Regions from separate parts of the Paucibacter sp. B51 genome, predicted to be linked through region 1. Evidence: predicted binding sites of a transcription regulator. Region 1 holds the regulator's gene; the other holds the start of a gene.
What was found. Region 1 encodes NrdR, which represses ribonucleotide reductase genes. Its sites were predicted from a motif close to CACNANATNTNGTG; they were not measured.

Region 1 (8,807 bases):
CCGCTGAGTTCTGCCCGGCCGGACCAGATTCTCGGTGTGCCGTTGTTGGGCTCGATGAAGCAGTTGTAGCTCACGAAGGGCATGGTCGAGGAGGGGCTGGTCGGCGCATCGTCGAAGCATTGCTGCACGGTCGGGGCCGCAATCGCGTCGGCAAGCCGGCTGTTGGTGATCACCACATCCAGCGGCAAGGCAAAGCCTTCCGGATGGGCCGGGTCCGGGCGGAGGCTGTTCGAGAAACGAATGGTGCCACTCAGCAAATAGCCCACCGTGTTGTTCGAACAAGACTCGACGTCTTGCAAGGTCAGGCTGCTCGACGATGTGCCCATGGCCACCGTGCAACGCCCGGTGATCACGCCGGTCAGGTTGTTGAACACCCAAGCCACCGTCGCCGTGGGGCCGGGCACAAACACGCTGGTCTTGTTGCCGAGGTCTTTGGCTTGGGCCGGGATGCTGGCTTCACGCTCACCTGGCCTGCGAAGCGCTCCGGCAGAAGGAGCAGCAACCAATGAGCCACTCAGAAAGGTCTCTGCCTTGGAGATAAAGCTGTCCAATTGCACGAACTGTGCGCCAGCGGCGCGATCAACCCAACTCACGCGGACCTGAACATTACGCATGGGAGGGAGGGCCTGGGTCTGACCCGATAGCGCTTCTGTCCAGTCGCCGACGGTTCGGCTGATGGAGTAGCTCGCGTTTCCAACATTGATCGATTGGAGGCAGGCGCCTTCGCCTTCTTCACCGGTGCATGCATTCAAGCTCTGGATGCTGGCAAAGTCACGTGTACCAGCAGGTGAGCTTGCGTTGATGGTTGCGACGGAGAAGTCGCGCAAACGTTCCAGCTCTGATTGGGCGATCCGCATGGCTTCGCTGCGTTGCTTTGACAAATCAGAAGCCCTGCGCATGGTTCCTTGCAGGCCGATCAATGCAACCATGCCGAAGGCCATGATGAGAAGTGCCACCAAGGCCTCAATCAAAGCCACCCCGAACTGAGAAGAACCTGGTGGGGCTTGGACTGGCCTCACGAGTCGAGCCCAATGAGTGGGCTTTGAATGATGATGCGGTGCGCCCATATCAGTAGTTCCACCAGCTTCCGGGCATGCGCACAAAGCTGCCGGTCGCATTTTTCAGTTGATTGACGACCGAAGGGTGATACCAGATATCTGCCCGACCAGTGACTTCGAGGCCGCCCTCTAGCATGAGCAAGCCCGTGATCAGAGAGGGCTGAGTACTGGATCCGGCCCAGCGTCCTTGTCCCGTAGCGTAGATGAGCCCGGTAAGTTGCATGGGACCCTCGAGTGTCAGCGTGCCTTTCGCCACGATCACCATCGGCATGGCCACGCTGCCCAAGGTGACGTTGCTGGCAATGGTGACGGGGCCGTCAACCCAGGCCATGCGAACGCCGCGCGCGTAGGCGGTGACCAAGGCGCTCCCACAGTCTGCTTCCGGGCAGGTGATCTTTCGCATGGCCGGTTGATCCAGGTACTGCTGCAGCGTCATGCCGAAATATCTGGAGAACATGCGACCCGTAGGCGCATTCTTCAGGCTCAGGTCATTGTCCAAAATGGCCGTTGTGGGGTCAGAGCCTGGCAGGCTGCTCATTCGGTCCGTGCGTAAGGCCGGACTGCTTGGTCGGGCTTCGCCGGTCACCAAAAGCATGCCGTTGGCACGTGGGTCACTATTGTGCAAACCGAGACTCTCTGCGTCGACCGTGAGCGTGCCTTTCACAGTCAATGGGCTGGCGGGAGCGTTCTTGAGCGCACTGACGAGGGCAATATCTGCCTCGACCGTAGATCGGCCCTGCATGGCGAGGGCGCTGGCTTGCACATCGGCGCAGGTGGGAATTGAGCTGCCACTGCAGCCAATGGCTCGCAAGCGCATCGTGCCTGGTTTTGGGGGTGGGGGCGGTGTCGCGCTGTTGGCAGGTCGCCGGTCCAGTCTGACATAAAACGTTGGTTGCAGGCTGTCCGCCTCAGTGACTGAAGGGAATGCTGTCAAAGAGACCATTGTGCTTGCGCACTGGCAAGTCCATGTACCCGTTGCGTTGTTGCGAACGCAGGCAGCATGCCCGACAGCACCTGTTGAATCGAGTACGTTGATTTCGCGGGTTTCGGGCTGAATCGAAGTCAGGTAACGATCCCGGAAACTGGTCGTGGCAGTTGCACTGCTTCGGCAAGCTGCGTCAATGTTGATGCCATTGAGCATGCCCAAGGTCCACTCAATGCCAGCCTCTGCAGCTTCAACTGCAACATTGGCTCGATAGTAGTTGCTGGCAATTCGCTGCTCAAAGACCATGTTTCGATTGGCATACGCAGCCATCATTGCCATGATCAAGAACAAGACCATCACGACGACCAGAGTCGCCGCGCCATGTTGCTTGTTTGAAATGGACCTCATGAGCAAGTCCCAGTGATTTCATCGTTGCGGGCTTTGCCGCTCACGGTCACTTGTCTCACGACATTGCTGTCATGAGCCGCTTGTCCCGTCAATGTGATGGTGATGAGCCTTTGAATTTGACGAGGCGGGCAGTTGACACTCGCACCCTCGCAGCGATCGGGGCAGCTGTCGATCAGGCTGACCGTCTGCTCGTTGCTGCTGACATTGAAAGAAGAGACCAACAAGGTGTTGGAGTCTGTCATCGGCTGCCATCGGCCTCCGAGCCGCATGCGCAACATACCGCCTTCGAGTTTGAAGCCGAAGGATTCTGTGTCGTCATCAACTGCGTTGTCTTCGGCCGGGTCGGATGGAATGCCCGTACGTTCCTTGTGCTTGGCGTAGGCGTAAGTCAAGACTCGCGAATTGTCTTCACCGGTCACACGCAGTGATGCTGCATACCGATTTTCAATCGGGCTTGAACTCATGCCAGGCGCCCAGATGCCGTTCTGCGGAATGGTCCATGCCCCTGAACGACGAATCTCCCTGAGCATCAAGTCTGCTGCAGCCCGAAGATCTTGTTGAATTTGAGTTTCCAGCACAAGGCGTCGGTGATCCGCCAATTGGCTGGTCATCATCATGCCGGCCCCAGCAATCACGATCATGCCAACGGTGACCCCGACCATCAGTTCAATCAGACTGAGACCAAGTTGCCGGCTACGAATTGAAGCTCGATTTCGACCTAGCATGATGCAACCCCGGGCATGGTTCCATTGGGTGAGCACGTCTTGATGCGACCCATGGCGTTCACTTGAACTTTCAAGCTGACGCCCCTTCGTCCACTGACCAGGACTGAAAAGTCAGCCGGGTTGGGCGTGAACTGCGGAAAGGTGAACTCAATTCGATTGGCGCCGATACCCGTCGCGCCCGTTGATTCGAAAGTCACACCTAAGCTGCCGGGGATCTGTACTGTCTTGACTTCGGTGGCCGTTGTGTCGATGGGGTCACAAGCCGGGGCAGTGGTCGAAAGGCAGTTGCAAAAACCCACAGTGCCTCGATAGTTGACCGTGTAGCAACTGAGGTCTGTCGATTTCTTGTAATGGATTTGGACGTTGGTGCCCTTCGCGACCGCCTCAGAGCGTGCAAAGGCCAAATCGTTCGCAATTTCGTCGGCAACCGCAGCCACTCGGCGCCTGTTCCACATATCGGCCATGGATGGAGCTGCCAGGGCGGCCAGGACCCCGAGGATCACGAGCACCACCATCAATTCAACCAGCGTCACTCCGTTGCGCTTGTGCTTCATTTGGGCCAGCATTTGCTTGTTGTGTTGACTTGTCCGGCTTGAGCGGAGTAGGTCAATTGCCCGCCTGTCATTGTTGCCATCATGACCGGGCAATCGGAATCATTGTTTTGTAGACCGCGGGATTTGGCCGTAGCTTTCACGACATACCCCGTCGCGTAGCTGCCCGTTTCGCCAATCCCCTCCAAGGTCAACTCGTAGTGTTGGATCTGAAGTGATCCCACCAGGTCCGTCACGGAGTTTGAATAGGACGATCGATTGGCTCGCCATCTTTCCTGGGCTTGGACCACCGCTGAAATTGCGGTGATCGCCTCCGATCGGCGGCTGCGAGTCGCGTACTCTTTGTAACTGGGTAGTGCAACAGCCGCCAAGATGGCAATGATGACCACAGTCAGCATCAGCTCGATCAAGGTAAAGCCGGCCGTCTGGAGCCGTCTAAGGCTTAGCAATGCTGGGCTTTTTCGGCGCGGTGTTCTCATGCGTGCATTATGAAAACCGCAAGAGGCGCAATAAGGCGCTACTTTGCCGCTTGTCCTGGGAGCTGAACCGCTTGTCTGCAGACCCTCACTTGAGGGGGGGGGGCTCAAGCACAGGTGGGGCTACCGGCAATTGAACCGTTCGGCGAGCATGTCCGAATACGACCTGTGATGGCTATGACATGGCGAAGAGTTTCGCCTTGCTGGCTGCTCACGTCGATGTGGCCTGTGCTTGTTACGGTGCCTTGTCTGCTGTGAAAGCTGAGAGTCGTGACATTGGCTTGCATGGTCAAGCCACTGCTTCGTTGAACCCACTGGGATCGAATCAGTCGCCCGGCGGTGGTGCAGGAGGCTTGACCGTCCGCGTTGCAGCCACAGGCGCTGACGTCTCCAGCGTAGAGGACATAGCAACTTCCCGCTGCTGTCGAAGAGGTCTTGAAATGCGTGGAGGCGCCGAGCAAGACGGTGTCTCCTCGGGCTTGCTGCAAGTCCGTCATGAGGGTTTGCGACAGAGCTTTGAGGGATTGAACACGTTTGCTGGATTGCAGGGACGGCAAAGCTACCGCTGTCAATGTCGAGACGATCGAGAGGGTGACGCAGGCTTCAATCAGGGATACGCCTCGAATGCCGGTGCTTTGATTCAGACGGTTCATTTGTCACTCCTTGATGTGCCGCGATAGACACAATCTAGGAGGTACAGGTCTGAATCTCTGTCACTCCGAGGTGGGAGTGCCCCCCCTCTTTGGTGGGGGATGGTGTTGTGAGGCCGCGAGGCGCTAATAGCGGCAAAAAAGCGGCTCAGATCTCGCGGATCAGCTGGCGGAACTCGTCCACATCTTCAAAGCTGCGGTACACGGACGCGAAGCGGACATAGGCCACCTTGTCGATGCGCTTGAGTTCGCGCATGACCAGCTCGCCGAGCTTGGTTGAGGGCAATTCGCGGGCGCCGCTGGTCAGCAGGGCTTCTTCGATGCGCAGCAAGGCGGCGTCGATTTGCTCAATGCTGACCGGGCGCTTGCGCAGGGCCAGTTGCATGGACGCGCGAACCTTGCGGGAATCAAAGTCCGCGCGCGTGCCGTCTTTCTTGACCACCACGGGCAGGGCAATTTCTGCCCGTTCGTAAGTGGTGAATCGCTTGTCGCAACCCAGGCAGCGACGCCGACGGCGCACCACATCGCCTTCATCCGATTCCCGGGTCTCGGCGACCTGGGTTTCTCCATGATTGCAAAAGGGGCAGCGCATCGGCGTGTCGTGCCTGGATCAGGCTCAGCGGTAGACCGGGAAGTCGCGCGTCAGGGCGGCGACCTTTTCGCGCACGGTGGCGAGGTTGGCCTCGTCATGCGGCTTGTCCAGTACGTCGGCGATCAGGTGAGCGGTGGCGCGCACCTGTTCTTCCTTGAATCCACGCGTGGTCATGGCCGGCGTGCCCAGGCGGATGCCGCTGGTGACCATGGGTTTTTGCGGGTCGTTGGGGATGCCGTTCTTGTTGCAGGTCATGTGGGCGGCGCCCAGGATGGCCTCGGCTTCCTTGCCGGTCAGGTTTTTGGGGCGCAGGTCCACCAGCATGACGTGGCTCTCGGTGCCGCCCGAGACGATGCGCAGGCCGCGCTCGATCAAGGTGTCGGCCAGGACCTTTGCGTTCTTGACCACCTGAGCCTGGTAGGCCTTGAACTCGGGCGTCAGCGCTTCCTTGAAGGCCACGGCCTTGCCGGCGATGACGTGCATCAGCGGGCCGCCCTGGATGCCGGGGAAGATGGCGGAGTTGATCTTCTTGGCAATGGCTTCGTCATTGCACAGGATGATGCCGCCACGTGGGCCGCGCAGGCTCTTGTGGGTGGTGGAGGTCACCACATCGGCGTGCGGAACCGGGTTGGGGTAGACACCCGCTGCGATCAGGCCGGCGTAGTGGGCCATGTCCACCATGAAGTAGGCGCCGATTTCCTTGGCGATCTTGCCGAAGCGCTCGAAATCGATACGCAGGCTGTAGGCTGAAGCGCCCGCGATGATCAGCTTGGGCTTTTTCTCCCGGGCCAGGGCCTCCATGGCGTCGTAGTCGATCTCTTCCTTGGCGTTCAGGCCGTAGGAGATGACGTTGAACCACTTGCCGCTCATGTTCAGGGCCATGCCGTGGGTCAGGTGGCCGCCTTCGGCCAGGCTCATGCCCATGATGGTGTCGCCCGGCTGCAGCAATGCGAAGAACACGCCTTGGTTGGCTTGCGAGCCGGAGTTGGGCTGCACATTGGCGAAGTTGGCGCCGAAGAGCTCTTTCAGGCGGTCAATGGCAAGCTGTTCGACCACGTCCACGTACTCGCAGCCACCGTAGTAGCGCTTGCCGGGATAGCCTTCGGCGTACTTGTTGGTCAGCTGGCTGCCCTGCGCCTGCATCACGGCGGGCGAGGTGTAGTTTTCCGAGGCGATCAGCTCGATGTGATCTTCTTGGCGACGGTTTTCGTTCTGGACGGCAGCCCAGAGATCCGGATCGACTTGGGCGAGGGTGGAAGTGCTACGGTCAAACATAGGGGTGGCAGTGCTCTAGAGGTGGAGTGCCCGTCCGGCTGGGCACCGATTTGAAGAAACAGGTGCATCAGCGAGACCAAGCTGCCCAGGCGAACGGCTGAAGTCGGCGTGGGGTTCAGCCCATCGACGTTCGCGCTTCCCGGTGGTCCACCACCTCAGGCTGCCGGTGACGCTCGGTCACCTGGCCCTCCTTGATCGCCAGTCGCGCGAAGGCTGCAGTGTAGCCGCAGCGCCAGGGGCTCCCGAGGAAGCCGGCTTCGCCAAAGCACAGGGCAGGCTGCGCTCAGTGCAGCTGGGCGACGCGCTCGTCCTCGACCGTGGCCGGGCCGCTCGGCAGCTTGGGTACAGCCATTGGTGTGCTGGCTGGGCGAGCGGGTACAGGTCGGCCCGCGGCCACGGCCTTGAGTTGCTCCTGCATGGCCAAGACTCGGCTGGTGTAGTTGCCTTCGTCGGGCAAATTGGCTGCACCCACGTAGTAGCGCAAGCCTTCCTCCACCGTGCCGGCTCGCTGGATGCACTCTTTCAGCACTTGAACACCGACACGCATATTGGTGATCGGATCGAAGGCCGCGAAATTGCCGCCGAACGCCTCGTACTTGTCGTTGTGCACTTGGGTCATCACCTGCATCAGACCCTGGGCGCCCACCGTGCTTTGTGCAAATGGGTTGAAGGCCGACTCGATGGCCATGATGGCCAGAATCAGGGTCGGTTCCACCCGAGCGCGCTGGCCGACCGCGTAGGCTTCTTGAACCAGGCGACTGATGGGTTCCGGTGCAACCTTGTAGCGCCGTGCCACCCATTGGGCGATGGCGGCCTGCTGGCGAGGTAGGTCCTTGGGGTCGACCGCCGTGGCGCGGGCGATCGCATCCGGTTCTTCGTTGCCGATCAAGGTGTTGCCATCGGCGATATTGCGGGCTTCTTGGCGGGCATGGAGCCAACCACGGGCCTGGCCTTCGAGTTGCTGGCGCAGTTCCGCCTGGCTGGCAAAGGTCAGGAGCACAGCCACCACGGCCAGGCCAACCAGGGCCAGGGTGTTGTGGCTGACGACCAGCAGGCCTTGGCCGATGTCCTTGATGAACAAGGACGCAGCGGCTCCGGTGCTGCGGGTCAGGGATAAAAGATCACGACGCGCTGTCATGCGACTCCTTTCTTCTCTTCCACGAATTAAGCATCCCGGCTGGTGCCAGGGGCTCAAGAGGTGGCAGTGATAATGGGCCGGCCCAGGTGGCGGGGCTTGCGGATTGCAGGCCTTCGCCGGGGCTGACGTCCATCGGCAGCGGGGCGTCTTCACCCTCCCGAAGGCGAAGACACGGGTTAACCCTGAACGTTCAGGGTAGGCGGATTTTAAGGGTCAAAAATAACCCGTCAAGCTTGTTAACTGGTTTTTATATTACTGGATGTTATGAAGTATCGTGACCTGCGCGACTTTATTGGCGGTTTGGAGGGCATGGGTGAGCTCAAACGGGTGAGCCAGCCGGTCTCCCCTGTCTTGGAGATGACGGCCCTCAGCGACCGGGTTTTGCGCGCCGAGGGACCAGCGCTCTTGTTCGAGCAACCCACCGGTCACACCATGCCGGTGCTCAGCAATTTGTTTGGCACACCGCGTCGTGTGGCCCTGGGCATGGGGGCCGACAGCCTCGATGATTTGCGCCAGGTCGGCCATGTGCTGGCCAATCTGAAAGAGCCCGAACCGCCCAAGGGCGTCAAGGACGTCGGCCGTTTGCTGCAGATGATGAAAGCAGTCTGGGACATGAAGCCTCAGACGGTGCGCCGCGCGGCTTGCCAGGAGGTGCAGATTCAGGGCGCCGACATCAACCTCAAGGACATCCCGATCCAGACGTGCTGGCCGGGTGATATTGGCCCTCTGATCACCTGGGGCTTGGTCATCACCCGGGGGCCGCAGTCGGTGCCCAAGCCGCGAGCGCGCCAGAACTTGGGGATCTACCGCCAGCAACTGATCGGACGGCGCCAGCTCATCATGCGCTGGCTGGCCCATCGCGGCGGCGCCTTGGATTTCCGCGAGTTTGCGCTGGCCAATCCGGGGCAGCCGTTTCCGATTGCGGTGGCGCTGGGCGCCGATCCCGCCACCATCTTGGGCGCCGTCACGCCGGTGCCCGACAGCTTGTCGGAGTACCAGTTCGCCGGAC
Region 2 (8,807 bases), 1.2 Mb from region 1:
TCGCGCGCCAGCATGCCGCGCTCCTCGGCCAGCGCCGACTCGCGCTGCAGCGCCGCGACGCGCAGGCTCTCGATGGCGCCGGCCAGATGGCTGGCCAGGGTCTCCAGCAGGCTGCGATCCTCATCGCCCAGCGTGCGTGGCTGGCGGTAGAACAAATTGAGCTCGCCGACGATGCGCTCCTGCAGGCGCAGCGGCACGCTGATCACCGTGCGGAAGCCGGCCCGTTCGCAATGGCCGAGCAGCTCGGCCTCTTCCAGCTGTCCCAGCTGTCCCAGCTGTTCCTGCTGTCCCTGCTGACCGGCCGCCGGCTGCTCGCTCCAGGGTCGGATCGGGATGATGCGGGTGCGCGCCTGGCCCTGGGCCTGGCCGCAGAAACAGTCACCGGTGGGCAGGCACTGCTCCTCGTCCAGCAGCTCTGGCGGCAGGCCGTCGGAGGCCAGCATCAGGTAGCGCCGGTTGCCCTCGTCGGACCAGCGCACCGCGGTCGCGTCGGCCTGCGCGGCAGCGCGCAGCTGGCGGGCGAAGCCCTGGGCCAGCTCGTCCAGCGAATCGGCCTCGCTGACCCAGGCGGCGGCCTTGTAGAGCGCGGCCAGGCGGGCGTTCTGCGCCTCCAGGCCCAGCGTCTTTTCCTCGACCTTGGCCTCCAGGCTCTGGTAGAGCTGCTGCAGGGTCTCGGCCATCTGGTTGAAGCCCTCGGACAGGGCGCCGAACTCGTCGCCCGAGTGGATCTGCACGCGGGCGTCCAGATCACCCTGGCGCACGCGTGCCAGGCCGGCCTGCAGGCGGCCGAGCGGGTTGAAGATCAGCAGATAGCCGGCATAGAGCAAGGCCAGTGCCGCCGCCAGGGCCAGGCCGACCATGGCGAATTGCAACGCATTGAGCCAGGTGGTCAGCCGCGCCAGCTGCAGCTCGATGGCCGAGACGAAGACATCGATGCGCAGCACAAAGGCCTCGGCCTGCGCGGCCAGCTGCTGCTGCGACGGGGCGGGCCGGGCCGCCCAGTCGGCGCGCAGGCGCTGCCAGTCGGCCTGCACCGCGGCAAAGGCGGCCAGCGAGCCGGTGTCCTGCGGCAGGAACAGCGGCCGCGCCGGGTCACCGCTGCGCAGCAGTCGCAGGCTGTGCTCGAACTGCTCCAGCTGGCCGGAGATCTCGCCCGAGTCGCCGCCACCCAGGGCCTGGGCCAGGCGCCAGGTCTGCATGCGCATGCGGCCGGCCTCGTTGACGGCCGCCGCCCCGCCTTCCAGCCGCCAGGTCAGCGACAGGGTCAGGGCAATCACCGCCAGGGCGAGCAAGAGCACCACGGCCCCGATCAGGCTCAGCTTGGCGCTGAGTGTCCAGGGCCGGCGTGGCCGGTGGCCGGGATGGCTGGGGCTGCTGGACAAAGAGGCTGGCGTCATCGGCCCATTGTCGGCCAGACCGCGGCTTGAGCCCGCTCAAGCCAAAGCCTTGCGGGCGAACAAGCAGCAGCTTGGAGCCCACCGCTAGATTCCATGGCGCTGTACCGGCACCGCCGCAGCACCCATTTCTCCAGCCACCCAAGACCGTTCTCCTTCTCTTGCACACATGTCCAGCCAACTTCCCCATCTGGTTGCGCCGGCCGGCTCGCTGCGCGCGCTGACCCTGGCCATCGACGCCGGCGCCGATGCCGTCTACCTCGGCCTCAGAAACGCCACCAATGCGCGCAATTTCGCCGGCCTGAACTTCGACGAAGCGCAGGTGCGCGAAGGCCTGGCCTACGCCCATGCGCGCGGCCGCCAGGTCTTGATGGCGCTGAACACCTATGCCGATGCGCTGGACGAGACGCCCTGGCATGCCGCCGTCGACGCCGCTGCCGAGCTGGGTGCCGACGCGCTGATCGTCGCCGACAGCGCGGTGCTGGCCTACGCCCATGCGCAGCATCCGGCGCTGCGCCTGCATCTGTCGGTGCAGGCCTCGGCGACCAGCCATGCCGCCATCGAGTTCTACCGGCAGCGCTACGGCATCCAGCGTGCGGTGCTGCCGCGGGTGCTGACGCTGCAGCAGGTGCAGCAGGTGATACGCAACACCGAGGTGGAGATCGAGGTCTTCGGCTTCGGCAGCCTGTGCGTGATGGTGGAGGGGCGCTGCGCCCTGTCCTCCTACGCCACCGGCCAGTCACCCAACACCGCCGGCGTCTGCTCGCCGCCGGCCGCGGTGCAATGGCTGGAGGGCCCGGACGGCGTCGAGGCGCGCCTGGCGGGCGTGCTGATTGACCGTTATGGACCGCAGGAGCCGCGCGGCTACCCGACGCTGTGCAAAGGCCGCTTCAGCGTCGGCGACAGCGCAGCGGCCGGCCATGCAGCTGACTACGCGCTGGAGGAGCCGACCAGCCTGAACACCCTGGCCCTGCTGCCCCAGCTGCTGGCCAGCGGCGTGCGCGCGATCAAGATCGAGGGCCGCCAGCGCAGCCCCAGCTATGTGGCCGGCGTCACCCGCGTCTGGCGCCAGGCCCTGGACAGCCTGGCCGGCGGCGGCCGCTACAGCGTGCAGCCCGCCTGGCAGCAGGAGCTGGGCCGCTGGGCCGAGGGGCAGCAAAGCACGCTCGGCGCCTTCGACCGCCCCTGGCGCTGAGAGGGTGCGACCTTTCTACTGCGCGACCACCATGCGTCGTTGGGCGGTGCTCGGAATCCTCACGTACAGGAAGTACGTTCCGGTTCCTGCGCTCCGCCCGCCTAGCCTGGCAGCCGCTCGCTACAAAAGTTCACACCCTCTGAGCCACTAATCCGACATCGCCATGAAACAAACCACTCAATCAAACCGCATCGAACTGACCGTCGGCCCGCTGCAGTACTGGTGGCCGCGCGCGCAGATGCTGGCCTTTTATGCCGAGCTGGCCGAGGGGCCGGCGGACTGCCTGGTGCTGGGCGAGGTCTGCTGCTCGCGCCGCAATGAGTTCAGCCTGGCCGACTGGCTGGACCTGGGCCGCGATCTGCAGGCCTGCGGCAAGCAGGTGCGCCTGGCCACGCTGCCCCTGGTGATGAGCGAGGCGGAGCTGCGCGGCGTGCGCCGCATCGCCGAGCAGACGGAGTTCAGCATCGAGGCCGGCGACGCCAGCGCGCTGCAGGCCTGGAGCGAGCAGCCCGGCGCCACGCGCCGTCCGCTGGTGCTGGGCCCGCAGCTCAATCTCTACAGCGCCGGCGCGCTGCGCGAGGCCTTGCGCGAGGGGCCGGACATCAGCACCTGGGTGGCGCCGCTGGAGCTGGCACTCGATGCGGTGGCGCGCGTCAACCCGGCCGGCCCCGGGCGCCGGGTGGCGACCGAGGTCTTCGGCTTCGGCCGCATGCCTCTGGCCTTTTCGGCGCGCTGCTTCACCGCCCGCCACCACCGGCTCAGCAAGGACCAGTGCGAGTTCCGCTGCCGCGACGATGCCGACGGCCTGCTGCTGCGCAGCAGCGAGGGCCAGGCCTTTCTCGCGCTCAACGGCATCAGCACCCAGTCGGCCGATCTGCACTGCCTGATCACCCAGCTGCCACAGCTGCGCAGCGCCGGCGTCGACCGGCTGCGGCTCTCGCCCTGCAGCCAGGGCTTTGCCGAGGTGCTGCAGCTGTTCGAGGCGGTGCTGAACCAGGGCGCGCCGGCCGCGCCGGCACTGGCGCGGCTGCGCCAGCTGCCGCTGCCGGGCGCCCTGGTCGACGGCTTCGCGCGGCGCCAGCCGGGCATGCGGGAGATCGACCATGTCTGAACCCGGACACAGCGCGCCCCGCCAGCCCTCGGCCCCCGCCTGGCTGAGCCACGGCCGCGCCCTGCTGCGCCGCCTGCCAACCGAGCCGCCGTCCTGGTGCGCCGCGCGCGCGCTGGACCGCCTGCTCTGGCCGCGCCTGGACGCCGGCCAGCGCGCCGCCCTGCAGGGCCGCATCGTCGAGCTGGAGCTGGTGGAAAGCGGCCTGCGGCTGCGCCTGCGCCTGGGCCCCGACGGCTTCGAGGCGGTACGCGGCCGCGTTGCGGCGCCGGCCCTGCTGCTGCGCGCCCGCAGCGCCGCGCTGTGGCGCCTGCTGGGCGGCCAGGACGATGCCGACCGCCTGTTCTTCGAACGCGCGCTGGTGATGGAGGGCGACACCGAGTACGGCCTGGTGCTGAAGAACACGCTGGACGCGATCGGCCCGCTGCTGCCGGCCTGGACCGAGCGGCTCTGAGCGGGAAGGCGCAGCAGGACGGGGGTCGGCAAGCGGCTTCGCTACACTGCGCCCCGGGTGCTGTGCCGAGTCGCGGGGCAGCAGGTTTGATTGCGCTGGTCGGGCCGCCGCGCGAGCCAAGGGCGCGCGCGCCCGTCTTTGTTCATGCCTATGAATCCCGATCCCAGCACCATCCAGACCATCGCCCTGGTCATCTTCGCCCTGGCCCTGGTCCACACCTTCGCCGCCAAGCAGCTCGAACGTCTCTCGCACCGCTACCCCGGCCATGCCGGTCTCTTCCATCTGCTGGGCGAGGTGGAGGTGGTGTTCGGCTTCTGGGCCATCCTGCTGATCATGGCCATGGGCCTGGTGCAAGGCGGCAGCCAGGCGCTCAGCTATGCCGAGTCGCGCAACTACACCGAGCCGCTGTTCGTCTTCGTCGTCATGGTGGTGGCTGCGTCGCGGCCGGTGCTGCGCACCGTCATCTGGGCCGTCGACAGCATCGCCCGCTTGCTGCCACTGCCGACGCAGATCGCCAGCGCCTGGCTGGGCCTGGCCGCCGTGCCCATACTCGGCTCGCTGATCACCGAGCCGGCGGCGATGACGATTGCCGCGCTGATGCTGGCGCCGCAGATCTTCCGCCCCGAGGTGCCCGAGCGCCTGAAGTACCTGGCCCTGGGTGTGCTGTTCGTCAATGTCTCCATCGGCGGCACGCTGACCTCCTATGCCGCGCCGCCGGTGCTGATGGTAGCCTCCACCTGGCAGTGGGACAGCGCCTTCATGTTCAGCCACTTCGGCTGGAAGGCGGCGGTGGCCGTGGCCATCAATGCGACGGTGGCGGTGTTCCTGCTGCGCCGCCATCTGCTGCCCGCCGACGCGCAGAAGCGGGGCACGGAAGCCGCCGTGCCGGTGACGGTGGTGCTGGTGCATCTGGCCCTGCTGGCCGGCGTCGTGCTGCTGGCCCATCACCCGGTGGCCTTTCTCGGCCTTTTCCTGATGTTCCTCGGCTTCACCCAAGCCTACGAGCGTCACCAGAGCCCGCTGATCCTGAAGGAGGCCTTGCTGGTGGCCTTCTTCCTGGCCGGCCTGGTGGTGCTGGGCGGCATGCAGGCCTGGTGGCTGCAGCCCATCGTCTCCAGCCTGGAGCCGCTGGCCCTGTTCTTCGGCGCGCTCGGCCTGACCGCTATCACCGACAACGCGGCGCTGACCTACCTTGGCTCGCTGATCACCGGCATCTCCGACCCGGCCAAGTACATGCTGGTGGCCGGCGCGGTGGCCGGCGGCGGCCTGACCGTGATCGCCAATGCGCCGAACCCGGCCGGCGTGGCCCTGCTCAAGCGCGGCTTCGAGGACGAGTCGGTCGGCGCCGGCGGCCTGCTGCTGGGCGCGCTGGGGCCCACGGCCATGGCGGCGGCGGCTTTCCTGCTGCTCTGATCCAGCCGCGCGCGCTGGCGCCCACCGGCGCCCCCAGCAGATCCCCTTTTGCGCCAGCGCAAGCTTTGCCGATTCGCTAACGATTTCCTGTTGCGGACGCTATATCTAGTGCCTATCCTGCCGGTCGACACTACATATGGAGAAATTCCGCCATGCAAATCAGCAAACGCTGCGGCGCCCGCGTTGAGTTCGACGCCCTCAAGATCACCCAGGCCCTGGCACGTGCCGGCGCCGCCAGTGGCGAGCTGGCGGGCGAAGCGGCTGCACGGCTGACCGAGCAATCTGTGCTGCCGCAGCTGTGGGCACGCTGTGCCAGCGCGGCGGCTCAAGCGGGCAGCCCGGCCCCCGTCCTGCTTGCGGTCGAGGACATCCAGGATGCCGTCGAGACGGCGCTGTTCGAGGCCGGCCTGCGCCGCACCTTGCGCGCCTATGTGGTCTACCGCGAGCAGCATGCCAAGCTGCGCGGCGCCCGCCAGACCCTGGTCGCTGTGCAGGACACCATGGACGAGTACCTGCAGCAGCGTGACTGGCGCATCAAGGCCAATGCCAACCAGGGCTGGAGCCTGGGCGGCCTGATCCTCAATGTCTCGGGCAAGGTGGTGGCCAATTACTGGCTGGACCAGGTCTACCCGCCCGAAGTCGGCCGCGCCCACCGCGAGGCCGATCTGCACATCCATGACCTGGACATGCTCAGCGGCTACTGCGCCGGCTGGTCGCTGCGCACGCTGCTGAACGAGGGGCTCAACGGCGTGGCCGGCAAGGTCGAATCAGGCCCGCCGCTGCACCTGAGCAGCGCGGTCGGGCAGATCGTCAACTTCCTCGGCACGCTGCAGAACGAATGGGCCGGCGCCCAGGCCTTCAGCAGCTTCGACACCTATCTGGCGCCCTATGTGCGCAAGGACGGCCTGAGCTACGCCCAGGTGCGCCAGTGCATGCAGGAGCTGGTCTACAACCTCAACGTGCCCTCGCGCTGGGGCACGCAGACACCTTTCACCAACCTGACCTTCGACTGGACCTGCCCCGAGGACCTGCGCGAGCAGGTGCCGCAGATCGCCGGCCGCGAGATGCCCTTTCGCTACGGCGAGCTGCAGGCCGAGATGGACCTGATCAACCGCGCCTATATCGAGGTGATGATGGCCGGCGATGCCAAGGGCCGGGCCTTCACCTTCCCCATCCCGACCTACAACATCACACCCGACTTCGACTGGCACAGCGCCAATGCCGAGGCCTTGTTCGAGATGACGGCGCGCTATGGCCTGCCCTACTTCCAGAACTTCCTCAACTCCGAGCTGCAGCCGAATATGGTGCGCTCGATGTGCTGCCGCCTGCAGCTGGACCTGCGCGAACTGCTCAAGCGCGGCAACGGCCTGTTCGGCTCGGCCGAGCAGACCGGTTCGCTGGGCGTGGTGACCATCAACTGCGCCCGCCTGGGCCATCTGCATGCCGGCGACGAGGCCGGCCTGCTGGCCCGGCTCGACCAGCTGCTGGACCTGGGCCGCGACAGCCTGGAGATCAAGCGCAAGCTGATCCAGCGCCTGATCGACGAGGGCCTGTTCCCCTACACCCGCCGCTACCTGGGCACCTTGCGCAACCACTTCTCGACCCTGGGCGTGAATGGCATCAACGAGATGATCCGCAACTTCAGCGCCGACCGCGAGGACATCACCACGCCGGCCGGCCATGCCCTGGCCCTGCGCCTGCTGGACCATGTGCGCGCCCGCATGGTGGAGTTCCAGGAGCAGACCGGCCATCTCTACAACCTGGAGGCCACGCCGGCCGAGGGCACGACCTACCGCTTCGCCAAGGAAGACCGCAAGCGCTTCCCCGCCATCCTGCAGGCAGGCACGCCCGAGCAGCCCTACTACACCAACAGCTCGCAGCTGCCGGTGGGCTTCACCGACGACCCCTTCGAAGCCCTGGAGCGCCAGGACGCGCTGCAGCGCAAGTACACCGGCGGCACGGTGCTGCATCTGTACATGAACGAGGCGCTGAGCAGCGCCGAGGCGTGCCGCGAGCTGGTGCGGCGCTCGCTTTCGCGCTTTCGCCTGCCCTATATCACCGTGACACCGACCTTCTCCATCTGCCCCACGCACGGCTATCTGAGCGGCCGGCATGAGTTCTGCCCGCATTGCGATGCCGAGGCGCTGGCGCGCAAGAGCCAGGCCCAGGCCCAGGCTGCGGCAGCGTCCCTTCTCCCCACCCCCTGAACTCCCACTGAACCTCAACAAGGACCCGACCATGAACGAGAACACCGCACTGCATCTCAGCCCCGCCCCGCAGGACGGCCAGCCCCTGCTGCGCGAGGAGGAACGCCAGCGCTGCGAGATCTGGACCCGGGTGATGGGCTACCACCGCCCGGTCGCCTCCTTCAACACCGGCAAGCAGGGCGAGTTCCAGCAGCGTCTGCACTTCCAGGAGCGAACTTCACCCGCACTTGTTCCCACGCCCACGCCCTGCCGATGAGCGAGGCCGCGGCCGCCACGCTCGGCATCGCCGGCCTGAGCCGATTCAGCAGCGTCGACTACCCCGGCCAGCTGGCGGCGGTGGTCTTCCTGGCCGGCTGCCCCTGGCGCTGCGGCTACTGCCATAACCCGGATCTGCAGCGGCGCGGCTCGGCCCGCCTGCACTGGCCGGAGGTGCTGGCCTGGCTGGAGACGCGGGTCGGCCTGCTCGACGCCGTGGTCTTCAGCGGCGGCGAGCCGACGCTGGACCCGGCCCTGCCCCAGGCCATGGCACAGGCGCGCGCGCTCGGCTTTCGCATCGGCCTGCACAGCGCCGGTATGCGGCCGCAGCGCCTGCCGCCGCTGCTGCCCTTGCTGGACTGGGTGGGCCTGGACATCAAGGCGGCGCCGCAGGACGCGGCCCTGCTGGGCCGCGTCGCCGGCCTGCGCAGCACGGCCGCGGCCGAGCGCGCAGCCGCCGCGGTGCGCGCCAACCTGGCCCTGCTGATCGCCTCCGGCATCGCGCTGGAATGCCGCAGCACCGTTCATCCCTTGCTGCATCAGCCGCGGGCGCTGCGCGAGCTGGCCGAGCAGCTGAGCGCGGCCGGCGTGCGCCGCTGGGCCCTGCAGATCGCCCGGCCCGAGGGCTGCGCGCAGCCATTGCCACCGGTGCCGGCGGACTATCCGGCGCCGGCCCTGCTGGCCGATCTGGCCGCGACCCTGCCCGGCCTGATCCTCCGGCGCGGCTGAGATAACCCGTCAGATCGGCGCCTTTCTTGACAACGGTCAAGACCGGATGGAG

Region 2: a site for NrdR is predicted at 5,662-5,675, ahead of OOB33_RS12480 (ribonucleoside triphosphate reductase). Genes of this name have one in related genera too.

The regions. Positions count from the first base shown of each region.
Region 1 is NZ_JAPIVN010000001.1:4,101,377-4,110,183, reverse strand. Features, by position in the region: gene OOB33_RS17340 (type IV pilus modification PilV family protein) at 1-956, opposite strand, end outside; gene OOB33_RS17335 (PilX N-terminal domain-containing pilus assembly protein) at 1,069-2,391, opposite strand; gene OOB33_RS17330 (prepilin-type N-terminal cleavage/methylation domain-containing protein) at 2,388-3,152, opposite strand; gene OOB33_RS17325 (GspH/FimT family pseudopilin) at 3,110-3,670, opposite strand; gene OOB33_RS17320 (type IV pilin protein) at 3,667-4,146, opposite strand; gene OOB33_RS17315 (GspH/FimT family pseudopilin) at 4,251-4,796, opposite strand; gene nrdR (transcriptional regulator NrdR) at 4,942-5,385, opposite strand; gene glyA (serine hydroxymethyltransferase) at 5,410-6,660, opposite strand; ZMP/ZTP riboswitch at 6,737-6,876, opposite strand; gene OOB33_RS17300 (lytic transglycosylase domain-containing protein) at 6,944-7,798, opposite strand; gene OOB33_RS17295 (UbiD family decarboxylase) at 8,063-8,807, shown strand, end outside.
Region 2 is NZ_JAPIVN010000001.1:2,912,285-2,921,091, reverse strand. Features, by position in the region: gene OOB33_RS12505 (type IV pili methyl-accepting chemotaxis transducer N-terminal domain-containing protein) at 1-1,397, opposite strand, end outside; gene ubiU (ubiquinone anaerobic biosynthesis protein UbiU) at 1,564-2,589, shown strand; gene OOB33_RS12495 (U32 family peptidase) at 2,753-3,700, shown strand; gene ubiT (ubiquinone anaerobic biosynthesis accessory factor UbiT) at 3,693-4,151, shown strand; gene OOB33_RS12485 (putative Na+/H+ antiporter) at 4,302-5,564, shown strand; gene OOB33_RS12480 (ribonucleoside triphosphate reductase) at 5,717-7,771, shown strand; gene nrdD (anaerobic ribonucleoside-triphosphate reductase) at 7,803-8,027, shown strand; gene OOB33_RS12470 (anaerobic ribonucleoside-triphosphate reductase activating protein) at 8,024-8,755, shown strand.